DNA from 4 places in the Exiguobacterium sp. s5 genome. Region 3 is predicted to be linked to each of the others. Evidence: predicted binding sites of a transcription regulator. Region 3 holds the regulator's gene; each other region holds the start of a gene.
The links. Region 3 encodes Rex, which represses fermentation and respiration genes when NADH is low (regulators of the CRP and FNR family bind a similar motif). Its sites were predicted from a motif close to TTGTGAAATATTTCACAA; they were not measured.

Region 1 (5,415 bases), on a different contig from region 3:
GTCCGCTTGCGGATATCCATGAATTTTTGGCGAAGGTTCGAGAACTTCTCTTCTGGGCGTTCGTAGAAGAGCCACATGCCTTTCGCGGCATCCATCGGCGATCCACCGCCGAGTGCGATAATCATGTCTGGTTGGAAGTGACGCATTGCTTCGGCACCACGCATGACCGTCTCGACCGATGGGTCTGGCTCGACTTGGTCGAAGATGCGATACTCGACACCAGCCGGCAAGTTTTTGACGACTTTATCGGCAAATCCGAGTTTGACCATCATTTCATCTGTAACGATCATCGCCCGTTTTTTTGATGTGAGCGATTGAAGGTATTGGATCGAGTTTTTCTCAAAGTAAATCTTTTCAGGGACTTTAAACCATTGCATATTCACGCGACGTCTCGCCACCTTTTTCACGTTGAGTAGATGTTTCGCCGTCACGTTCTCAGAGACGGAGTTTTTACCGTACGACCCACAACCGAGTGTGAGTGATGGTGTCATTTCGTTATAGAGGTCACCGATCCCGCCGTGTGCCGTTGGTGAGTTGACGATGATGCGGCAAGCTTTCATCCGGAGTCCGAATGCGAGGATGGCGTCGTCGTCTGTCGAGTGGATGGCTGCCGTATGACCGAGACCACCGATTTCAAGCATCTTCTCAGCGATGGCGAAACCTTCTTCACGCGATTGGACTTTGTAGGCTCCGAGTACTGGGCTAAGTTTCTCGTGTGAGAGCAATTCTGTCGCGCCGACCGTCTCGAGTTCGGCAATCAAGATTTTCGTGTCGGCCGGAACACTAAGTCCAGCTTTCTCGGCGATCCAGGCTGCAGGCTTCCCGACGATTTCAGGGTTGACCGCACAAGAGTCTGTTTTAATGACGAGTGTCTCGAGTTTTGCTTTCTCTTCTGGTGAGCAGAAGTAGCAACCGAGCGCCGTCATTTCGGCTTTCACTTCTTCGTAAACTTCTTGGTCGACGATGATCGCTTGTTCAGATGCACAGATCATCCCGTTATCGAACGTTTTCGACAAGATGACGTCCGAGATGGCACGTTTTACTTTTGCTGTCTTGTCGATGTAGGCTGGAACGTTACCAGGACCGACACCGAGGGCCGGTTTACCAGTTGAATAGGCTGATTTGACCATCGCCGCACCGCCTGTTGCGAGGACCATGGCGACTCCTGGGTGGTTCATAAGCGCTTTCGTCGCGTCGAGTGACGGTTTTTCAACCCATTGAATCAAATGTTCCGGTGCGCCGGCTTCGATGGCTGCGTCACGAAGGATGCGGGCCGCTTCACTTGAACACTGTTGTGCCGACGGGTGGAAGCCGAAGATGATCGGGTTACGTGTTTTGATGGCGATGATTGCTTTGAACATCGTCGTTGATGTCGGGTTCGTGACCGGTGTGACCCCGGCGACGACACCGACTGGTTCCGCGATGTACGTGATGCCGTTTTGCTCATCGTCTTCGATGACGCCGACCGTCTTCTCACCACGGAGTGAGTTATAAATATATTCTGTCGCAAAGATGTTTTTGATCATCTTATCTTCAAACACACCGCGACCAGTTTCTTCATATGCATGTTTCGCGAGTGCGACGTGTTGTTCGAGACCGGCTAGCGCCATCGCCTGAACGATCGCATCGATTTTCTCTTGATCAAACGTCATCAACGTGTCGAGCGCTGTATGTGCTCGTGTGACGAGCGTGTCGACCATCTGTTCTGCTGATGTTTCCACTACTGCTTTCTCTTTAACTGCCATGTTGGGTTCCTCCTCATGAATGAGAGCTTATACTGCTGACTTGATGGAGAGCACGGGGCGATCAGTGGTTTGATAAGAGTTTGTGCTTTCCTTCACATTCATAGAATACAACGTTTCCGACAATTTGTGCGTGACAACAATGTGAACTCTTTCACAATATTTTTTTGAAGAATGAGGATAGGTCTTGCTTTTTGATAGGACGCTCAGTAAAATCGTATGCGTTTTCATGAAAAGATGAAGTCTTACAAATGTAAACGCTTACATATATTGTGACGCTCGTTTGTCTGATGTGCTGTGCAATTTGTCACGCAACAAGGATTGGTCGTCCACCCCGCCCTCGGTCGTGTATAATGAAGAAAGAACCTAATTAGGAAGTGACATGACTATGCCGAGACAAGATGCAGCCGATCAGTTCGTAAAACTGATTCCATTAATCCGCAGGAAGTTGTTACGCCGTTCCGACCTCCCGCAAATCCCTAACTTGAACTTTTCCCACTTTCATCTCCTCATGTTGATTGAGGATGAAGGCGCCGTGACGAACGGACACATCAGCGAGACGCTATCGATCGCCCCGCCGAACGTGACGCCGCTCATCACGAAGCTCGTCGATGAGGGCTACATCACCCGCGTGCCGGACGAGCGTGACCGCCGTGTCATCTGGAACCAGTTGACCGACAAAGGTGAGCTCGTTCTTCGCGAGCGGCGCGACTCGTTTCGACGCTTGTTCGAGGACCGCCTCGCTTTTTTAGACGAAGAAGAGACGGATCGATTGATCGACAGCCTGAAGACGTTGACGGAGATCGTCGAGAAAATGGATAAGAGCGAGGGATGATTTTTACTCGTCAACATCCACGTCTTCTTATATAATCGAGGATGAATCAATCGAACAATGGAAAGAGAGATGACATGTAATGGGTCGTAAATGGAACAACATTAAAGAGAAAAAGGCGTCAAAAGACGCCAATACGAGTCGCATTTATGCGAAGTTCGGCCGTGAAATCTACGTAGCCGCCCGCCAAGGGGAACCAGATCCAGAATCAAACCAAGCGCTCAAATTCGTCGTTGAACGGGCGAAGACGTACAACGTCCCACGCGCCATCATCGACCGCGCCATCGACAAGGCGAAAGGCGGCGACGAAGAGAACTTCGATGAACTCCGCTATGAAGGGTTCGGACCGAACGGCTCGATGCTCATCGTCGACACGCTCACGAACAACGTCAACCGGACGGCGTCTGAAGTCCGCGCCGCTTTCGGCAAAAACGGCGGCAACATGGGTGTCAGCGGATCGGTCGCTTACATGTTCGACGCGACGGCCGTCATCGGTGTCAGCGGCATGAGTGCCGACGACGTGCTCGAACTCATGATGGAGCACGATCTTGACGTTCGCGATGTCATCGAAGAAGATGAGACGATTATCGTTTATGCGGAACCAGAAGCGTTCCATGCCGTCCAGACTGCTTTCAAAGCTGCAGGCATCGAGACGTTTGAAGTCGCCGAGTTGACGATGTTGCCACAAAACGAGATCGCCCTCGACGACGAGTCGAAAGAACAATTCGAAAAACTGCTCGACGTCCTCGAAGATCTCGAAGACGTGCGCCAGGTGTACCATAACGTTGAATGATCATGAACGAGCGATAACTTTTCGGAGTTATCGCTTTTTTTGAACAATCGATTTGACAACCCGAAAAACGTATGTTAAATTTCAAAAGTCTTTATCATATTAAAGTGATAACAAGAGAAAGAGTTTTGAAAGAAAGGTGTTGGAATTGATGAATGCTGTTTTATTAGCTGTTATCGTATTATTCGCTCTCGCGATCAGTCGAGTTCACATCGTCTTATCGCTTATCCTCGCCGCCGTCGTCGGTGGTCTCGTCGGAGGTCTCGGTTTCAACGACACGTTGACCGCCTTCAGCGACGGTCTTGGCGGAGGGGCTACCATCGCCCTCAGTTACGCGCTACTCGGCGCGTTCGCCGTCGGTTTGTCAAAAACAGGGCTCCCAGACGTCCTGGCTGAAAAGTTGATTAGCATGTCAGGCCGCGACGTCACCGGTAAGAGCGTGGCGCGCGTCAAGGCGTTGTTGCTATCATTCCTCTTATTACTAGCAATCAGTTCGCAGAACGCTTTACCAATTCACATCGCGTTCATCCCGATTGTCATCCCGCCGCTCCTCGTGCTCTTTAACGAGTTGAAGCTCGACCGCCGGCTCGTGGCGACGATTCTCACGTTCGGTCTCGTCACGCCGTATATGTTACTTCCGGTCGGATTCGGCGGCATTTACTTGAATGAGATTTTGCTGCCGAACGTGGAAACGAATGGCATGGCCGTCGGTGATGTCAATATCGTCAGCATCATGGCCATCCCAGCCCTCGGGATGCTCGTCGGTCTCGTCACCGCCTTCTTCCACTACCGGAAGCCGCGGACGTACGATACGATCCAACTCGGGCCTACTGATTACGAGATTCGGACGTTGAGCCCGCTCAAAATCTGGCTCACAGCTGCCGTCGTCCTCGTCGTGCTCGTCGTTCAACTTCAGACCGAATCGATGATCGCATCGGCCGTCTCAGGACTCATCCTGTTGACGCTGCTTCGCCTCATCCCTTGGTCAGAGGCAGACGACATCTTCACGAGCGGCATGCGCATGATGGCCTTCATCGGCTTCGTCATGATCGCAGCGAGCGGTTTCGCCGCCGTCATCCGCGCGACCGGTGCCATCGACCCGCTCGTCAGTGGCGCTAGCGGTATCATGGGCGACTCACAATTTGTCGCCGCACTCGTCATGCTCCTCGTCGGACTCGTGATCACGCTCGGTATCGGTTCGAGTTTCTCGACGATTCCAATCATCGCGGCCATCTTCGTCCCGCTTTGCATCCAGTACGGATTCTCGGTCGAGGCGACAATCGCCATCATCGGGACGGCCGGTGCACTCGGTGACGCTGGTAGCCCGGCGAGTGACTCGACGCTCGGACCGACGAGCGGGTTGAACGCCGACGGTCAACACGACCACTTGCGTGAGACGGTGTGGCCGACGTTCCTCCACTACAATATTCCGCTCATCGTCTTCGGCTTGATCGCCGCCATGGTGTTGTAATCACTTCCGATGGCGCCGAGCGTAAATCGTGCCGAGCAAGACGAGCACGAGTAAAAACCAAACCCCGGTGTACATGAGGATTTCGATAATCATTTCTGACTCCTCCTAAATGTCCATGTAAAAAGGAGCGACGAATTCGTCGCTCCTTTTTATGATGAAGTTTTTAGCTGTTGTTGACAAGTGTTCAAGTATCCGTCGACGGTATCCGCGACCTCGCGACCTTCTCGGATTGCCCAAACAATCAAACTTTGTCCCCGTCTCGCATCCCCTGCAACAAACACACCCTCGACGTTCGACGTATAGTCATGGTTCGCCTCGATGCCGACTTTCCGGAGCTCTCGCTCCGGTCGTTCGAACCCGATGGCGACAAGGACGAGATCGGCTGGATACGTCTCGACCGACCCGTCGACGACGAAGAACGTCGCCTGTCCGTCGGGTTTGACGATTTTCTCCATCCGTTCCGTCTCAATCCCGACGACACGGTCTCCATCTTTGATAACCCGGTTCGAACGAATCAAATACGTGCGCGGGTCGTGGTCGAAATGTTCAATCGCTTCCGCGTAAGCGTAATCAGTCGACA
Region 2 (5,415 bases), on a different contig from region 3:
AGACAAGTGCGTTCGGAGCAATCTCGATCGTTCGCATGACGATTTCGTCCCGGTCGCGCGCATAGTACGGTAACGTCAGCGTTGTCTCCCCTTGCCGCAACGGTTCGAACAACGTCTGGACAAGTAAGTCGACGTCCCATTGGAGCGCATAATATTCCATCGCTTCCGATTGTCCCGTCTCGTAACGCCGATGCCGCTCGACGATAAAATCATCGATATGTAGCATCACTTCCTTCGGTGAGGTCCCGCGCAGTTGATCAACAAGCGTCGTCTTCCCAGCTCCGCTCAATCCATCGATGGCGACGATGAACGGCCGGCCTTGCGGATGCTTGGCGTGTTCTCGACGAATGGTTTCCCGTAAAGTGTCCATCCCCTCATCCCCTTCCTACAAAAAAAGTCAGCCCTAAACTACAGGGCTGACTTCAGTTTACCAGAGCACCCAGCCTTTCGCTCCCGGTGGCGCACTCTCAATCAAGTGCCAAATCGGGACCGTATAAGCGAACGCAATCAAGACGAACGTGACGGTGATCCATAGTTTCCAGTTTTCAAAGAAACGAGGCGTCTCCATCGCTGCCTCTTCCGTCTCAGCGAGCGGGAATTCTTCCTCCCCTTTCGGCGCGAGGAACGACAAGTTGAACATTGAGTAAACGAAGATGAGGACCGAGATCAAGAGGATCGTCCCGCCAATCGCCATGGCGATGTGGTATGGAATCCATTCGCGCGTAAGCGCATCCGAGAAGTACGTTGCCGGTCCGGTCCGACGCGGGTTACCTTGGAGTCCTGAGATGTGCATTGCGTAAGACATGATTGACATCCCAAACGCCCACGTTCCCGTTTGAATCAATCCGAGTCGGTTCATCTTTTTCGTGAGTGTACGACCGCGCAATACCGGTACGAGCCAATATGCCGTTCCGAAGAACGTCAAGGCGACGGCCGTCCCGACTGTGATATGGAAGTGACCTGTGACCCAAAGTGTGTTGTGGACCATCGCGTTCAATTGGTGCGATGCGTTGATGATCCCGCCGGCTCCGGCTGGAATGAAGAACAACATGCCGACGAACGGCGCGAGGAAACGGACATCCCCATATGGCATTTTCTTGACCCAACCGAATAACCCACGGGCACCGAGTGCGCGACCACGCAGCTCGAACGTCGCAAACAGCGAGAACGCCGTCATAAACGACGGGATGACGACGAGGAACGTCAAGATGACTTGAACGAACTTCCAGAACGGCTCAATCCCCGGCTCTGTCAACTGGTGGTGGAAACCGACCGGGAACGAGAACAAGAGGAACAATAGGAACGCCATCCGGGCGAGCGCATCCGAGAAGATTTTCCCGCCGATGACTTTCGGCACGACCGTATACCAGACGATATAGGCCGGCATGAGCCAGAAATAGACGAGGGGGTGACCGAAGTACCAGAACAACGTCCGTGATAACTCAATCCCGACCGTGTCTTTCCATCCGAGCGAGAGCGGTAGCAGCTGGAACAGAATCGTTCCGGCCACACCGAGCGTCGCGATGACCCACAATAGCATCGTCATGACACTCATATACGCCGGAAGCGGCGGGTGAATACCTGGGTTCTCCCGTTTGTAGTCCGCATACATCCGGAACATGGCGAACGCAGACAACCATGTGCCGACGACAAACAAGACGAGGCCGATATAGAAGATCGGGTCGGCCATGAGCGGCGCGTAAAACGTATACAACACGGTCGCTTTATTGGCGAGCACCATGATTGTGACGAGCACGGCACCGGCGATGATCATCCAAAATCCGAGCCATGCGACCCGAGTCGGGAACGACTCAAAACGTCCGAACGACTTAGCGAGGAGCGCGTAAAGAAGACCGATGATGAACATTGTCGTGAAGACGAGACCGAGCATGATGCCGTGTGCGGTCAAGAGTTGATAATAACCGAATACTTCCGGGATGACGCCCGTTCGGATGAGCGTCTGCATGAGTCCTGCCAAACCGCCGATTAAGACGGCGAGGACCGAAATGACGACATGGGCATAGGCGAGGCGCGCTTCTTTAACACCGATACTTGGTACCGGTACGCCGCGTTCCATTTCCCACTGTTTTAATTTTGAGGCTACGTCATTCATTTAGTCCACCACCTTAATTTTTGTCGACATCATGTGATGTCCGGTTCCACAGTATTCGTTACATAGAATCAAGAATTCGCCTGCTTCTTCGAACGTATACGTGAGCGAGTTGATGTGGCCTGGCACGACCATCATATTGACCGGTGTCCCTGTCAATTGGAACCCGTGGACGACGTCCGGTGACGTGACGAGAAACGTGACTTTCGCCCCTTTTGGGATTTCCACATTGCCCGGTGTGAATGTGAACGCTTGGGCGACCATGACGAGCTCATACTCGTTGTCACCGATTTTATGAAGCCCTGGTTTGTCGAACGGTGCAGTTTGATGCACTTTTGCCGGGTCGATCAAATCGGCGTCCGAAGCCGGCTGATTCCCTGCCGCAAACGCAGAGATACCGAGCACTGTCAAAAAGACGCCTAATAGAATAATGCCGAATACTAACCAATACTTCTCAAGTTTATGAATATGCATCGTGCTTCCCTCCTCTTGCTCGTTATCGTGTCACAAATAAGTAAAAGACCGACGACCACATGGCAATGATGACGCCAGCGACAATCATGACCGATGTGAACGTGCCTTTTAAGTTCGGTTCTTGTCCATCGTTTTTCTCCACGTGAAGGACCCCTTTCCCTTTGATTTCCACTTTCATTGTATGAAAAGGGGCACTGATTAATATGTGACATTTGTCACTTCAAAAGTGACAATCACATCAAATTTGCGTAGTTTCCACACATAAAGTTCACATTTGAAAAAAAGGCATACAAAAAAGGCGATTGCTCCGACATCAGTCGGTCCAATCACCTGTTCATGTTCTCATGTTGTGACGCCGCACGTTTTTCAACGCTTATGAACGGCAAGTCAAAGCCGACAAATACCGGCGGGACAGCCTTCGCAGTAACATAGCTCTTTTAGGAAATCGATGTCATGCAACACCATCGATGTCGGAGTCGTCGTTAACACGCCTTCTTTCCGCCACTGGTTCATCATTCGATTGACCGTTTCGCGAGGTGCACCGATCAATTGTCCGAGTTCGCCGTCAGACGGATGTCTCGGAACTGTGACCCCCTCTGTCTCCTCTACGCCGTGCATTGCCGCCATGCGAAGCAACGTCGAGGCGAGCGCCCCTGGCTTCCCATACAGCAACAAGTCACGCAACTTCATCTCGGACTGTTTACGCATCATCGAAGTCCAACGCAACACCTCCGTAGCCAGCTGCGCGTCTTGACGCACGAGCTCGTCCATCTCTTGTTTTGAAATCCAGCCGATGACACTGTCCTCGGTCGTCTCGATACTGTAGGAGCTCGGGAATACATCGTCGATGTCGAACTCTCCAAAGAAGTCGTCAGCGCCGTATATGAACATGATGAGCGAACTCCCTTTTTTCGTCAGTTTCGTGAATTTGACGGTACCGCTCTTCAAATAAAAGAACTTACTGCATTTTTCTCCTTCCCAACAAACGATACTCGCTTTTGAATATTCTTGAAACGTCATCATCTCGAATAAGAGCTGTTTCGTCTCTTCTGAGAAGACGAAGCTGTTCGGTTGGGTCGTCCCACATTTCATAGTCATGTTGTCTGCTCCCTCCACTGGTCTCATGCCTAATCTGGCCTCGTGCGTGATATATGGTTTTATTATACAGGAGGGCAATGGGCATTTTCATAAAAGTATGTGACATTTCAAACAATCTTCTTATTTTTTCGTTCACAAAAAAAAGACTGCAGGCTCTCTGCAGTCTAATCCAATCATCGGTAGACGAATCGAATCAACTTCTCGGCTCCTTTGAAGTTCGGATAACGAACCGGTAAATCAAATTTCGTCGTATTGCGTAAAATCGATTTGGCATGGCTGAACGTCTCAAAGCTGTAGCGACCATGATACGAGCCCATTCCGCTCTCACCGACGCCACCGAACGGCAGGTTCGGGTTCGTCAAATGCATAAGGACATCATTGACACAACCTCCGCCAAACGTGAGATGCTTCATCACCTTCTGCTCCACCTCTTTCGTCTCAGTGAACAAATAGAGCGCGAGCGGGTGTGGGCGCGCTGCGACGAAATCAATCACTTCGTCGAGTTGACGATACGTGAGTACCGGTAGAATCGGCCCAAAAATCTCATCCTTCATAACGTTTGCGTCTTCTTCGATGTCCGTCAATACAGTCGGAGCGATCTTCAATTGATCTCGGTCGGTCTGACCTCCGAAAAATACGTCGCCTTCCGTCAAATATCCGATCAAGCGGTCGAAATGTGTCTCATTGACGATTCGTGTGAACCGCTTCGTCCCGACGCCATTCCCGAACATCGTGAACGCTTCACGTTTAATGGCTTCGAGGAATACCTCTCGTTTCGATTCATGGACGAGGACATAGTCTGGAGCGACGCACGTTTGCCCGGCGTTCATCCATTTGCCCCAAGCGATCCGTTTCGCCGCAATCTCGATATTGGCATCGTCATGGACGATGGCCGGCGATTTCCCGCCGAGCTCAAGCGTGACCGGCGTCAAATGTTTTGCCGCCGCCTCCATGACAATTTTTCCGACCGGTGTCGACCCAGTGAAGAAGATATGGTCCCACTTCTTTGCGAGCAGTTCCGTCGCCACGTCTTTATCTCCTTCGACGCTGACGACGTAGCGGTCAGTGAACGCCCGTTCGAGCACTTTTGTGATTATTTGGGCGACGTTCGGTGTCAATTCCGAAGGCTTCACGACGGCCGTGTTCCCTGCGGCAATCGCTCCGATGAGCGGTGCCATCGCCAATTGAAACGGGTAGTTCCATGGAGCGATAATCAGTACCGTGCCATAAGGTTCATACATGACCTCACTTTTCGTCCCGAGATGAATCGAAGCACCGCGGACTCGCTTCGGGCGCATCCAACGTTTCAACTCACGAGTCGTCCGTGTAATCTCATCGTAGACGAAACCAATCTCCGTCGTGAACGCGTCGAGTTCCGATTTGTTCAAATCCTGCTCCAACGCTTGGAGAATTTCGGCCTCATGATGTTTAATCGATTCTTTTAAAAACGTCAGCATACTGAGACGGAATGCGAGCGATTTGGTCGCTTGGGTCCGATAGAAGCGACGTTGTTTACGGATGAGCTCTTCGATGGTCAACTGTTCGATTGGTGCGAGCATAAATCTGCCTCCCTTAGATGATAGCGCTAGCTTCATCTTATCATTTTCTCTTGGCCATCGACCATTTTGAACCTTCGCTCCGCACACTCTCGGTCTGCCTTATCTCACGGGCACGTTTCGCTTTTTCGCTTGTTGCATCATGACGAGAACCAACCCGGCGGCGAGTAAGATGCC
Region 3 (5,415 bases):
GCTGACCTCCACAATGGAGTGCGGCTTCCCTGTTTTTATACTTCTGGATGATGTTTCTTTTGTTTATACCACATATTCACTCGGCTCACGACATAGACGATCAAGGCGAGCACCCACATGAGGAGCGTCGACTGATAGAAGTGGCCCCATACCGAGCCGGGCGTGTAAAAGCTGTGCACGGTCACATCGACCGGCCAGACGACGAGGCGGATAAACAGCGTGCTCATGAGCAGACCGCTCAACAAGCTGATCACAATCCCGCTCCACGTCTGGATGATGAAGCCGATGACGACCGGCAGGAAATAAAACAGGAACGACGGGACGACGGTCGGTTCCCCACGAATCAGTTCGGATACGTACTCCGTCCCGGTCGGCACGATGTAGGCGAGACCAGTCAGGAAGGCGTGCATCCACTCGATTCGCATCGCACGGAATCGCATCATGAATGGAGCTCCTCCCATTCTGCATACAGCGCCGTGATCGATTCTTTCGTCGCATCGGACTCGGTCGACAGTTCCTGTGCCCGAGCGAAGTCGTTGAAGACGTCCGGTTCACACAACAGCTGCTCGATTTCCTCGAGCCGGGCCTCGTGTTGCTCAATCGTGAGCTCGATCTCCTCGATCCGTTGTTTCATCCGGCGCTCCTCGCGTTGCTGTTCCTTGTCGGCGCGCTGTTTCTTGACGATGACTTGTTTCGTCTCTTCACGAGCGAGTCGGGCCAGTTCTTCGAGTTCTTCTTTCTTCTCGACGTAGTACGAGTAATCACCGAGGTATTCGTCGATGCCGTTCGGCGTGATCTCCAAGACGCGCGTCGCGAGCCGGTCGATGAAGTAACGGTCGTGGGAGACGAACAAGATCGTGCCCGGGTAGTCGACGAGGGCGTTCTCGAGAATCATCTTCGAGTCGAGGTCCAAGTGGTTCGTCGGCTCATCCAAGATGAGCAAGTTCGGCTGCTCGAGCTTCAGTTTCGCGAGCGTCAAGCGGGCCCGCTCTCCACCCGACAGTTCATGGACACGTTTCATGACGTCGTCACCGCTGAACAGGAACTGACCGAGCAGGCTGCGCACTTCTTGTTCGCGCATGAGCGGCCAGTCGTTCCAAATCTCGTCGATGACGCGGTTGGCATCCGACAAGTTCTGTTGTTCCTGGTCGTAGTAACCGATCTCGACGCCGGTACCGTAGCGGATGTCACCGGTGAGCGCCGGCTGTTGTTTCGTCAACACTTTCAAGAGCGTCGATTTGCCGACTCCGTTCGGACCGACGAGGGCGACCGATTCGCCACGCTGCAGCTGGAAGCGGAGATGCTGGGCGATCGGCTCCTCATAACCGATGGCGAGGTCGCTGCCGCTCAACACGTCGTTCCCGCTTTGGCGTTTGATTGCGAACGAGAGGACGGCACTACGCTCGTCACCATCCGGCACGTCCATCCGGTCGATTTTCTCGAGACGTTTGCGGACGCTCTGGGCCCGCTTCGTCGTCGTCGCCCGGGCGATGTTGCGCTGGATGAAGTCCTGCATCTTGGCGATCTCTTCTTGTTGCGACTCGAACTGCTTCTTCTCTTGCTCATAAATCGCGGCCTTCTGCTCGAGATACTTCGTATAGTTGCCGACGAAACGACGGCTCCGGTGGCGAGACAGCTCATAGACGACCGAGACGACGCGGTCGAGGAAGTAGCGGTCGTGGGAGACGATCAAGACGGCGCCTTTATAACCGCTCAAATACTTCTCGAGCCAGCCGAGCGTCTCGATGTCCAAATGGTTCGTCGGCTCATCCAAGATGAGCAGGTCTGGACTTTGAAGGAGCATCTTCGCGAGGGCGAGGCGGGTCCGTTGTCCACCGGAGAGCGTATCGATGCGGCGCTCGAAGTCGTCCGGATAGAAGCGCATTCCGTGAAGGACGGAGCGGATCGTCGCCTCGTATTGATAGCCGCCGCGGTCTTTGAACGTATGCTGTTCTTCATCGTAAGACGACAGCAGGCGCTCATAGGCGGCCGGGTCGTTCAAGATGCGCTCAGATCCCATGTCTTGTTCCATGCGGCGGAGCGTTTTTTCCTGTTCAATTAAATCGGTGAAGACGGTGAGCATCTCGTTCCAAATCGTCTCGTTCGATTCAAGTCCTGAATCTTGGGCGAGATAGCCGATCGTCACATCTTTTGGCTTCATGATATCGCCTGAGTCATAGTTGTATTCCCCGGCGATGACTTTGAGCAGTGTCGACTTGCCGGCGCCGTTCCGGCCGACGAGGGCGACGCGTTCGCCTTCTTGGATTTCGAGTTTGACGTTCTCTAAAATCGGCTCGACGCCGAATGATTTCGATAAGTTATTGACTTGCAGTAGGATCAAGTGAAAAAACCCCTTTCTCTCTATTTAGTATACTGTATTTTTTAGTCTTTTCAGGTATATTCGTTGAGTGGTTATGTGAATTCGTTTACAATCAAGGTGTATGAAATTAGATTCGTTTGAAACGCGTCGTAAAAAGGAGGCTCTTTCCGTTGAGTCAAAACGAACCAAAGATTCCGCAAGCGACAGCCAAACGGTTGCCACTATACTATCGGTTTATCCAAAGCCTGCATTCATCAGGAAAACAGCGTGTCTCTTCTGCTGAACTGAGTGAGGCGGTCAAGGTCGATTCGGCCACGATCCGTCGCGATTTCTCGTACTTCGGTGCGCTCGGTAAAAAGGGATATGGCTATAACGTACAGTATCTGTTAGACTTTTTCCGTAAGACACTGAATCAGGACGAGATTACGAACGTCGCCTTGGTCGGGGTTGGTCATCTCGGGACAGCTTTCGTCAACTATAACTTCCTTAAAAACAATAACACACATATCGTCGTCGGGTTCGACGCAGACGAGACAAAAGTCGGCACGACGATGTCCGGTGTCCCGATTCATCACGTCGATGAGATGGAACAGATTATGAAGCAAAACAAGATTGACGTCGCGATTTTGACGGTGCCGTCTGCCTATGCACAGCCTGTCGCGGATGACTTGGTCCGCTTCGGCATCAAAGGCATCTTGAACTTTACACCGGCCAGGCTTACTGTGCCGGATACGGTCCGCGTCCATCATATCGACTTGTCGATCGAACTCCAGTCGCTCATTTACTTTATGCAACACTATCCATCTGCTGAGGGGGTCCATCAATAATGGAATTACTATTATCGTCACTCGTCGTCGGTATTCCAGGCGGAGCAAGTCTGTTTGTCATCGCGATTATCGCGCTCATCATCTTCGGGCCGAAGAAATTGCCTGAGTTCGGCCGTGCCGCCGGACAGACGCTCCGTGAGTTCAAAAACGCCACGAGTGGCATGATGAACGAGCATGACGAGAAAGACAAGAAAGAAATTGAGAAGAAAGAGCAGTAAGCGATGAGCCATCAACCTGATCAAGAACGGGCACTGTCCGACCACTTGACAGAGCTGCGGAGACGACTGATGCTGTCGGCATTTGTCGTCTTTGCCTTCTTTTTGATTGCTTTGCCGAGTGTCAAATATGTGCTCGCCTATCTCCAGGCCGACCTCGTCGAACGAGGCCTTGAATTGAACGCCTTTGGGGTCGCGGACCCGCTCATGATTTACTTGAATTTGGCGCTCGTCATCGGGCTCGTCGCGGCTGGTCCGTTTCTACTGTATCAACTGTGGGCGTTTGTCGCACCTGGTCTGCATCCGAACGAGCGGAAAGCGACGCTCGCCTATATTCCGATCATCTTTATCTTGTTCCTCGTCGGTTTGGCGTTTGCCTACTATTGGTTGTTCCCGCTCGTCCTCGATATCTCGACGGACCTCGGGCAAGACCTTGGTCTGACGCAAATCATCGGGGCGTCGAACTACTTCACGTTCTTGTTGCAACTGACCATCCCATTCGGACTGTTATTCCAGTTGCCGGTCGTGACGATGTTCTTGACGCGCATCGGTGTCGTGACGCCGTACTTCCTGTCATCGATCCGGAAGTACGCCTACTTCGCCTTGTTCGTCGTCGCGGCCTTCATCACGCCGCCGGATTTGACGTCGCACCTCATGGTGTCACTGCCGCTCTTCTTCTTGTATGAGATCAGTTTATCGATTTCACGCATCACGTACCGGGGTGTGCTCCGACGTGAGAAAGAGGCGATGGTGAAAGAACAGATGGATTTGATGAAACAAATGAATGAGAAGTGAACACCATGTCATGCGACGTGGTGTTTTTTTGATTTTAGGGCTATTCAATTTTGAAAAAACAACTTAAAATTAGGAGGGTTAAATCAAAAAAATGGATTATTTTTGAAAGTTATGCATTCATAAACAGAAATGAGGAGAGTAATGAAGAAGTGGTTATGGAGCATGCTCGTGGTGCTCGTCATGATGGTAGCACCGGGAGTAGAAGTCCGAGCAGAAGACTATGCCAAACCGGAAATCATTCCGGCAGGAGAAGTCGTAGGAGATAGTGGGTATGTGTGGCGTTCGGGAGATCCGGAGACGCTTGTTCACATTCAGACCGGTGAGGAATATACGTTACCGATTCGCGTGTCTGCTGCTTATAATATGTATGCCATCGGAGACGGCCGATTTATGTTAAAAGGATGGCCGGAGTGGGTGATGTGGGATATACGTACGAATGAAGCGACGACATTCCCAATCGAAGCAGGAAGTGAGAATCGACTCGTCTCAACGAATGTAACAACAGGAATGATGTTATGGGCTGATGACGAAAAGTATATCATCACATCGATGTCAGGTGATATTCTCGGATCGCTCACGAAAGGCAGCGATCAGGTATACAGTCTGCTCGATGATGGGAACGTCCTCGCGTTCGCCGACGGTCAAGTGACGAAGCGGACGGTTACAGGAGAGGTGCTTGAGACAATCAGTTCCTATTCAGGACAGGTGAGGTGGGCCCGTCACATGAAAGAAGCGAATCAATGGTTCGTGATCAAAAGTGATGACTCGGAGCACATGTTTATTTTCGATTTGGCGACGAAACGATGGATTGAGAAAGATGCAGCAAACGTAAGTAATCTTACGTGGAAAGATGGCACCTACTACTTCATGACGCGAGAAATGTATACGACATTCTATGTCAGTTATAACGTCAGCACGAATGAGTGGAAAGAGGCACCGATTGATGATGCTGACATTCGACAACACGGTCCTTGGTACGTCTTTGGTATGAAGAAGACGGAAGTGTACACGCCGGAGTCTTTATGGAAAGCACCATGGCAACTGAATGTCAATGTGCCGAAAACGACGAATCGCTATGAGGTAGGTCGTCCATATGACGTCAACGGAACGGCCACGCTCGTTGATGGTACGGCCTTACCGATTCCAGCGACTGAGCTGACGGCACGTTTAGCCTATCAAGACGACCCGTTCGTTTGGGAGCAAGGGAAACTGACGTTACAGACGAATGAGTCGTATGACATGATTTTTAAGTGGAACG
Region 4 (5,415 bases), on a different contig from region 3:
GATAATCGGCGGGTAGAACACCCGTAAAAAATAGTTCTGCAAGCTCTCGACGTCACCAACGACGCGAGCGAGCAAGTCCCCACTCCGATATTTGGCAAAGATGCTCGGGACGAGCGGCTCGAGTTGACGATAAAATCGGACCCGGAGTTCGCTCAAAATCGTGAACGTCGCCCGGTGCGAGGCGAGACGCTCCTGATAGCGAGCACTCGCCCGAATCACACCGAACAGTTTAATCAAAACGACAGGCACCATGAGCGCATACAGCGGCGGCACGAGCCCAGCCCGTGAGACGAGGTATCCGCTCGCCGCGAACAAAGCGACGGCTGCGATGCCAGCGACATAACCAAAGAAGATCGAGAGGATGATATCCTTTTTCTCTCGCATCATCCATTTCGTGATCGTCCAAAGGGAATTCATCCTCTCACCCCTTTCTGTAGCGTGAATAAGTCAGCGTATTGCGGAACGCTGAGCAGTTCGTCATGTGTGCCTTGGGCGACGAGACGCCCTTCGTCCATGAACCAAATCGCATCGGCTTGTTTGATCGTATGCAGACGATGCGCGACCGTGACGAGCGTTGACTCACGTGACAACTCATCGATTGAGCGCCGAACGATTTGTTCGGTCACTAAATCAAGTCCGGTCGTCGGTTCATCGAACAAGATGATGCCGGGACGTTTCAAGAAGGCCCGGGCCAAGGCGAGCCGCTGCCGTTCACCTCCGGATAAGCCGTAACCCCCTTCACCGAGTTCGGTATGAAGACCGTTCGGCAACTGAGCGATGACATCGTTCAGTCCGGCTGCCGTCGCCGCCTCGAGGATGCTCGCTTCGTCCGCCGCCTCACCGAGGGCGATATTATCGGCGACGGTGCCGGCGAACAAATACGGGTTTTGTGAGATATAGCCAATCGTGTCATACCATGACGTATCGGTGTACGTCTCGAGCGGTTCACCGTCCACGAGGACACGTCCGCTGTCAGGTTTGACGAGCCCCGATAACACGTTCAAGACGGTTGTCTTCCCGGACCCGCTCGCCCCGACGAGCGCCACGTGGGCACCGGCAGGAATCATGCCGCTTAAAGGCTGGAGCGTGAAACGCCCCCCTTCATAGGCGAATGATGCTTCGTCGAGCTCGAGGTCGGGTGTCCGGCTCGTCAACGTCCGGTCGCCCCACTGCAGACGTTCATCCGGTGCGTCGAGCGCCTCGAAAATACGATCGGCCGCCCCCATGCTGCCGCGTCCGGTATGGAACGCACCGCCGAGGTCTTTAATGGCCAAATAGTATTCCGGAGCCAAGACGAGAATCAAAAAGCCGGAGAAGAACGTCAAGTTCTGCCAGACGACCATTTGCAGCGCCACTTCGAGCGCCACGACCCCTGTGCTGAGCATCGAGATGAACTCGAGCATGAGACCCGATAAGAACGCCGTCTTCAAGACGACCATCGTCGCGTCGCGGAAGTCGAGACTGCTCTTTTCAATCGCTTGCGCCTCACGCTCGGTCCGACCGTAGAGTTTCAACGTCGTCAATCCTTGCAACACGTCCAAGAACTTTCCGGAGAACTGGTTCATCTTCTCCATCTGTTGTTCGGATTTTTTCTGCGTCGCAATCCCGATGATAATGAAAAAGATTGGGATGAACGGCGCCGTCACCATCATGATGATGCCCGAGATCCAATGTTGGCTGAAGACGACGACGAGAATGAGCAGCGGAATGATCGACGTTTGAATGACTTGCGGCCAATATTGGCTGAAGTAGGCGTCGACTTCATCGACCGCGTCCATGAAGACGCTGACTTTCTTTCCGGACTGGCCGGACAAAGATGTCTCGATCGGATTCGATGTATAACGGTCAAGCAACTGCAACCGGAGTGTCCGTTTCGCTTTCTCCGCTAGACTAGCTCCGATTCGTCCTGACATGTAGCCGAACAAAGCACGCGTGACGAGGGCGAGAATGAGCCAGCCGAGCGCCGGGATGATGCTTTCAAACGATGCATTTTTTAAAAAGACCTGGTCGACGATATCGACGATTAAATACGCCTGCGCCAAAATCGACAATCCGATCATCACCGCGGCGATGACGAGTCCGACGATATGGCGTTTTTCAGCTAAAGCGAGAGCTTGCAGTCGTTTCACTGCGTTCATCCTTTCTATACTATCCAAAACTTTTCTTTGTGAGGATTCTCACTAATTATAACTGATGCACACGACCATGGCGAACGCTTCGCTTAGCCAGACATGCAAAAGACGCCGCGTATATCACGTGGCGTCATACCGTCGTCTGTTCAAAGTATTCGGGATGGCCAATCATCAATTCACGCGCATCGAAGTGAAGCACCTCTTCTTTTCGTAAGCGCGATAAGATGTTCGACACGGTCTCCCGTGACGTACCGGATAAGCGTGAGATTTCAATCGTCGTGAACGGACACCGGACGCGAACCCCCTCTGCTTCCGGTTCCCCGAGGTCTTCAATCAAGTAATGGATCGTGTTGAGCACGCGTTCGGTCGCACTCGGAGTGATGATATCCTGCACCCGTCGTTCGTGCAAGTCGAGAATCCGATTCATCTGTCCGACGATATGGAGTAACATCGACGCGTTCCGAGAGACGAGTTGTTCGAATCGGTCCGTCGGCATATAGATGACCTCGATATCGGTCAACGCCTCCGCCGAATGTTGATAATACGGTTCCGTCATCAAGCCACGATACGGGAACAGTTGCTTCGGTTTCAAGTAGTCCGTATATTGATGGGTCGCCGTCTCGTTGTTGCGCTCGAGCTTCACGTAACCGCTGATTAAAAAGTAGACGCGCTCCCGAGGATCGCCTTCCATGAATAAGAGCTGTCCTTTCCGGTACGTTCGACAATAGACATGGGGCAACAGTGCCTCGAGCTCACGGGCGGTACATTTGGTGAATACATCGAGTTGCCGCAAGTCGTCTACGGTCCATTTCGGTTTCATGTTGAACCCTCCAATCTATCTTGCCTCTCCTTTTAGTATAGTTGGATTCAATTTGAAAACGCTTACAAAATCCAACGATTTTCTGACAAAAAAAAAGAGGGGCTTTCACCCTCTTCGTCACAGCACGTTATTCAATCGAGCATCAACTCCATGATCGCATCTTGCAGGTCACGGTCGAGTTCAAGCGCGTGCAAATCGAACAGCCATGCCTCGAGCCGCGTCTTCGCTGCCGCCGATCGATACAACTTGTCTTTTAAATCATAAGAAATCTCGGCGCGGTCCAAGAAACGATACAAACGATCGAGCCGGTGATCGTTCGCCGTCAGTTCGACCGGGAGAGACACCGTCATCTCTTCATCAATCGGACCGAGTTCGAGGCGCAGTGTCTGGGTCTCTCGATTGTATTCACCAGAACCGGTCACGCCTCGGAGGAGTAACGTGACGTTACGGTCAGACGGCAAGACGGTCCGGTCACCTGTAACGTGAATGTGGAGCTTCCGTTCCTCCCAATCAAGCGTGAACGTCGTCTCAGCGTAAGCACCCGTCTCATAGTCACGGTCCGACCCGTTGTCTTCATAGAGCGTGAACGTATTCGACGCGCCCGGGAAGACAAGAACTTCCAATTCGCCCGGGTTATCCGTATCGTTACGGCCCGAGTAATGCCGTGCCATCGGGATGATTGCCCCTGCTTTCGCGAACACTGCTTGTTCGTCAAGTCCCCGGAACACCCGAACCGACTTCTCTCCCGCATAGCGATGACCGGTAAAGAAATCGAACCAGTCACCTTTTGGTAACCAGACGTTCGTCGCTGCGACGTGGAGCTGTTTATTCATCGGCTCGACGATCGGAGAGATGATGAGTTCACTGCCGAAGTAGTATTCGTTCGGTACTTCATACGCCGCGTCCTCGTCCGGATGTTCATAATACATTGGTAAGATGAGCGGCAAGGCACCCGCGTGGTTCCGCCAGTTCATCGTATAGATGTACGGGATCAATTGATGGCGCAGACGCAAGAACGTCTTCATCGACCGCTCCGCCTCGAGACCGAAGCGCCACGGCTCTTTCCCGTTGAACGTACTGAACGTCGAGTGCAGGCGCATGATCGGACTGAACACACCGAACGCGACCCAACGTGCGGCGAGCTCATCGTCTTTTGAGCCTCGGTAATGGCCACCGATATCGTGACTCCACCAACCATAGCCGATATTGGAAGCGGTCGCCGTAAAGTACGGCTGGAACGCAAGCGACGCCCACGAAATCAACGTGTCTCCCGAGAAACCGACCGGATAGCGGTGACTGCCCGGGCCCGAATAACGGGAGAAGATGATTGGTCGATCGCCATCCCGGGCGATGTCGGCCGCATGATAGTGGTTCAGCATCCAGAGCGGGTCGAGCCCTTCCATTTTCGACGTCGAGCCTTGTTGCCAGTCGATCCACCAGAAATCGACGCCGTCGTCTTCATGCGGATGATGCATCTGCTCGAAATAGGCTTGAATGAAGCGTTTATCGGAAAAGTCGAACGGGATGCGGTCGCCTTGGGACGGATCGATGCCCATCGCCTCGGCCATCGCCACATATTGGTCTTCGAACGCACGCACGCCATCCGCCGGATGCAAGTTCAACGTGACGAGCAACCCTTCTTGCTTGAGCCACGTCAAGAATCCTTTCGGGTCCGGGAACAAGTTCTTATTCCATGAATAACCCGTCCATCCGCTCCCGTATTCTTCCGGGACGTCGGTGACGTGCCAATCCATGTCGATGACGCTGACCGAGAACGGGATGTCCTCTGTCTTAAACCGACGCATGAGTTCTTTATATTCCGTCTCGTCGTAGCGCCAATAGCGGCTCCACCAGTTGCCGAGCGCTTTTCGTGGCAACAGCGGCGTCGGGCCGGTCAATTGATAGAAGTCACGGAGTGCGCGCTTATACTCATGCCCATACCCGAAGTAGTACAAGTCATGGATATGTTTACGCCGCGGTTCGACGAAACGGTCCTCGGTCATGATGAACGAATCAGAGTCATCGATGACGGCATACCCTTGTTTCGAGGCGATGCCTTCACCGAGTTCGGTCGCCCCGTCGACATGGTCGAGCGTTCGCGCCGTCCCTTTCAACGTCCGCTCCGGTCCGTTAAACGTATAGCGGCTATAATACGTACTGAAGTTCCCTTTCACGTCGACGTAAAGCGTGTTCGGCGCGAACGGCCCTTTCGTGTAGTAGAGGTGGACGTGCTCCGTGATGATTTGCAATTCCGTCTCATTCTCAATCACGCGAAACTCTGGGACTGCGAACGCCCGGTTAAAGACGACTTGGGTCGGCCGGTCTTCGAACACCCCATCCTCGGCATACTCCATCCGAATCAGTTGGCTCGTCAGTACCGTGAAGCGATAGCAGCTCCCTTGGACGATTGCCCGATCATCTGCCTGCGGTTTCATTTGTTGCGTATAGACGTTCTCCTCTTCA

Region 1: a site for Rex is predicted at 1,885-1,902, ahead of adhE (bifunctional acetaldehyde-CoA/alcohol dehydrogenase). Genes of this name have one in related genera too.
Region 2: a site for Rex is predicted at 2,788-2,805, ahead of KNP60_RS12470 (cytochrome c oxidase subunit 2A). Genes of this name have one in related genera too.
Region 4: a site for Rex is predicted at 2,166-2,183, ahead of cydD (thiol reductant ABC exporter subunit CydD). Genes of this name have one in related genera too.

The regions. Positions count from the first base shown of each region.
Region 1 is NZ_JACSLK010000007.1:99,416-104,830, forward strand. It holds gene adhE (bifunctional acetaldehyde-CoA/alcohol dehydrogenase) at 1-1,745, opposite strand, end outside; gene KNP60_RS13750 (MarR family winged helix-turn-helix transcriptional regulator) at 2,131-2,577, shown strand; gene KNP60_RS13755 (YebC/PmpR family DNA-binding transcriptional regulator) at 2,657-3,367, shown strand; gene KNP60_RS13760 (Na+/H+ antiporter family protein) at 3,516-4,835, shown strand; gene KNP60_RS13765 (glutamate synthase subunit beta) at 4,985-5,415, opposite strand, start outside.
Region 2 is NZ_JACSLK010000006.1:80,633-86,047, forward strand. It holds gene KNP60_RS12455 (kinase) at 1-370, opposite strand, end outside; gene KNP60_RS12460 (b(o/a)3-type cytochrome-c oxidase subunit 1) at 428-2,113, opposite strand; gene KNP60_RS12465 (cytochrome c oxidase subunit II) at 2,114-2,584, opposite strand; gene KNP60_RS12470 (cytochrome c oxidase subunit 2A) at 2,607-2,726, opposite strand; gene KNP60_RS12475 (Crp/Fnr family transcriptional regulator) at 2,972-3,682, opposite strand; gene KNP60_RS12480 (aldehyde dehydrogenase) at 3,856-5,241, opposite strand; gene KNP60_RS12485 (MFS transporter) at 5,341-5,415, opposite strand, start outside.
Region 3 is NZ_JACSLK010000008.1:7,672-13,086, forward strand. It holds gene KNP60_RS14115 (hypothetical protein) at 36-443, opposite strand; gene KNP60_RS14120 (ABC-F family ATP-binding cassette domain-containing protein) at 440-2,341, opposite strand; gene KNP60_RS14125 (redox-sensing transcriptional repressor Rex) at 2,491-3,147, shown strand; gene KNP60_RS14130 (twin-arginine translocase TatA/TatE family subunit) at 3,147-3,365, shown strand; gene tatC (twin-arginine translocase subunit TatC) at 3,369-4,157, shown strand; gene KNP60_RS14140 (hypothetical protein) at 4,299-5,415, shown strand, end outside.
Region 4 is NZ_JACSLK010000001.1:115,110-120,524, reverse strand. It holds gene cydC (thiol reductant ABC exporter subunit CydC) at 1-417, opposite strand, end outside; gene cydD (thiol reductant ABC exporter subunit CydD) at 414-2,138, opposite strand; gene KNP60_RS00720 (Crp/Fnr family transcriptional regulator) at 2,263-2,952, opposite strand; gene KNP60_RS00715 (glycoside hydrolase family 31 protein) at 3,084-5,415, opposite strand, start outside.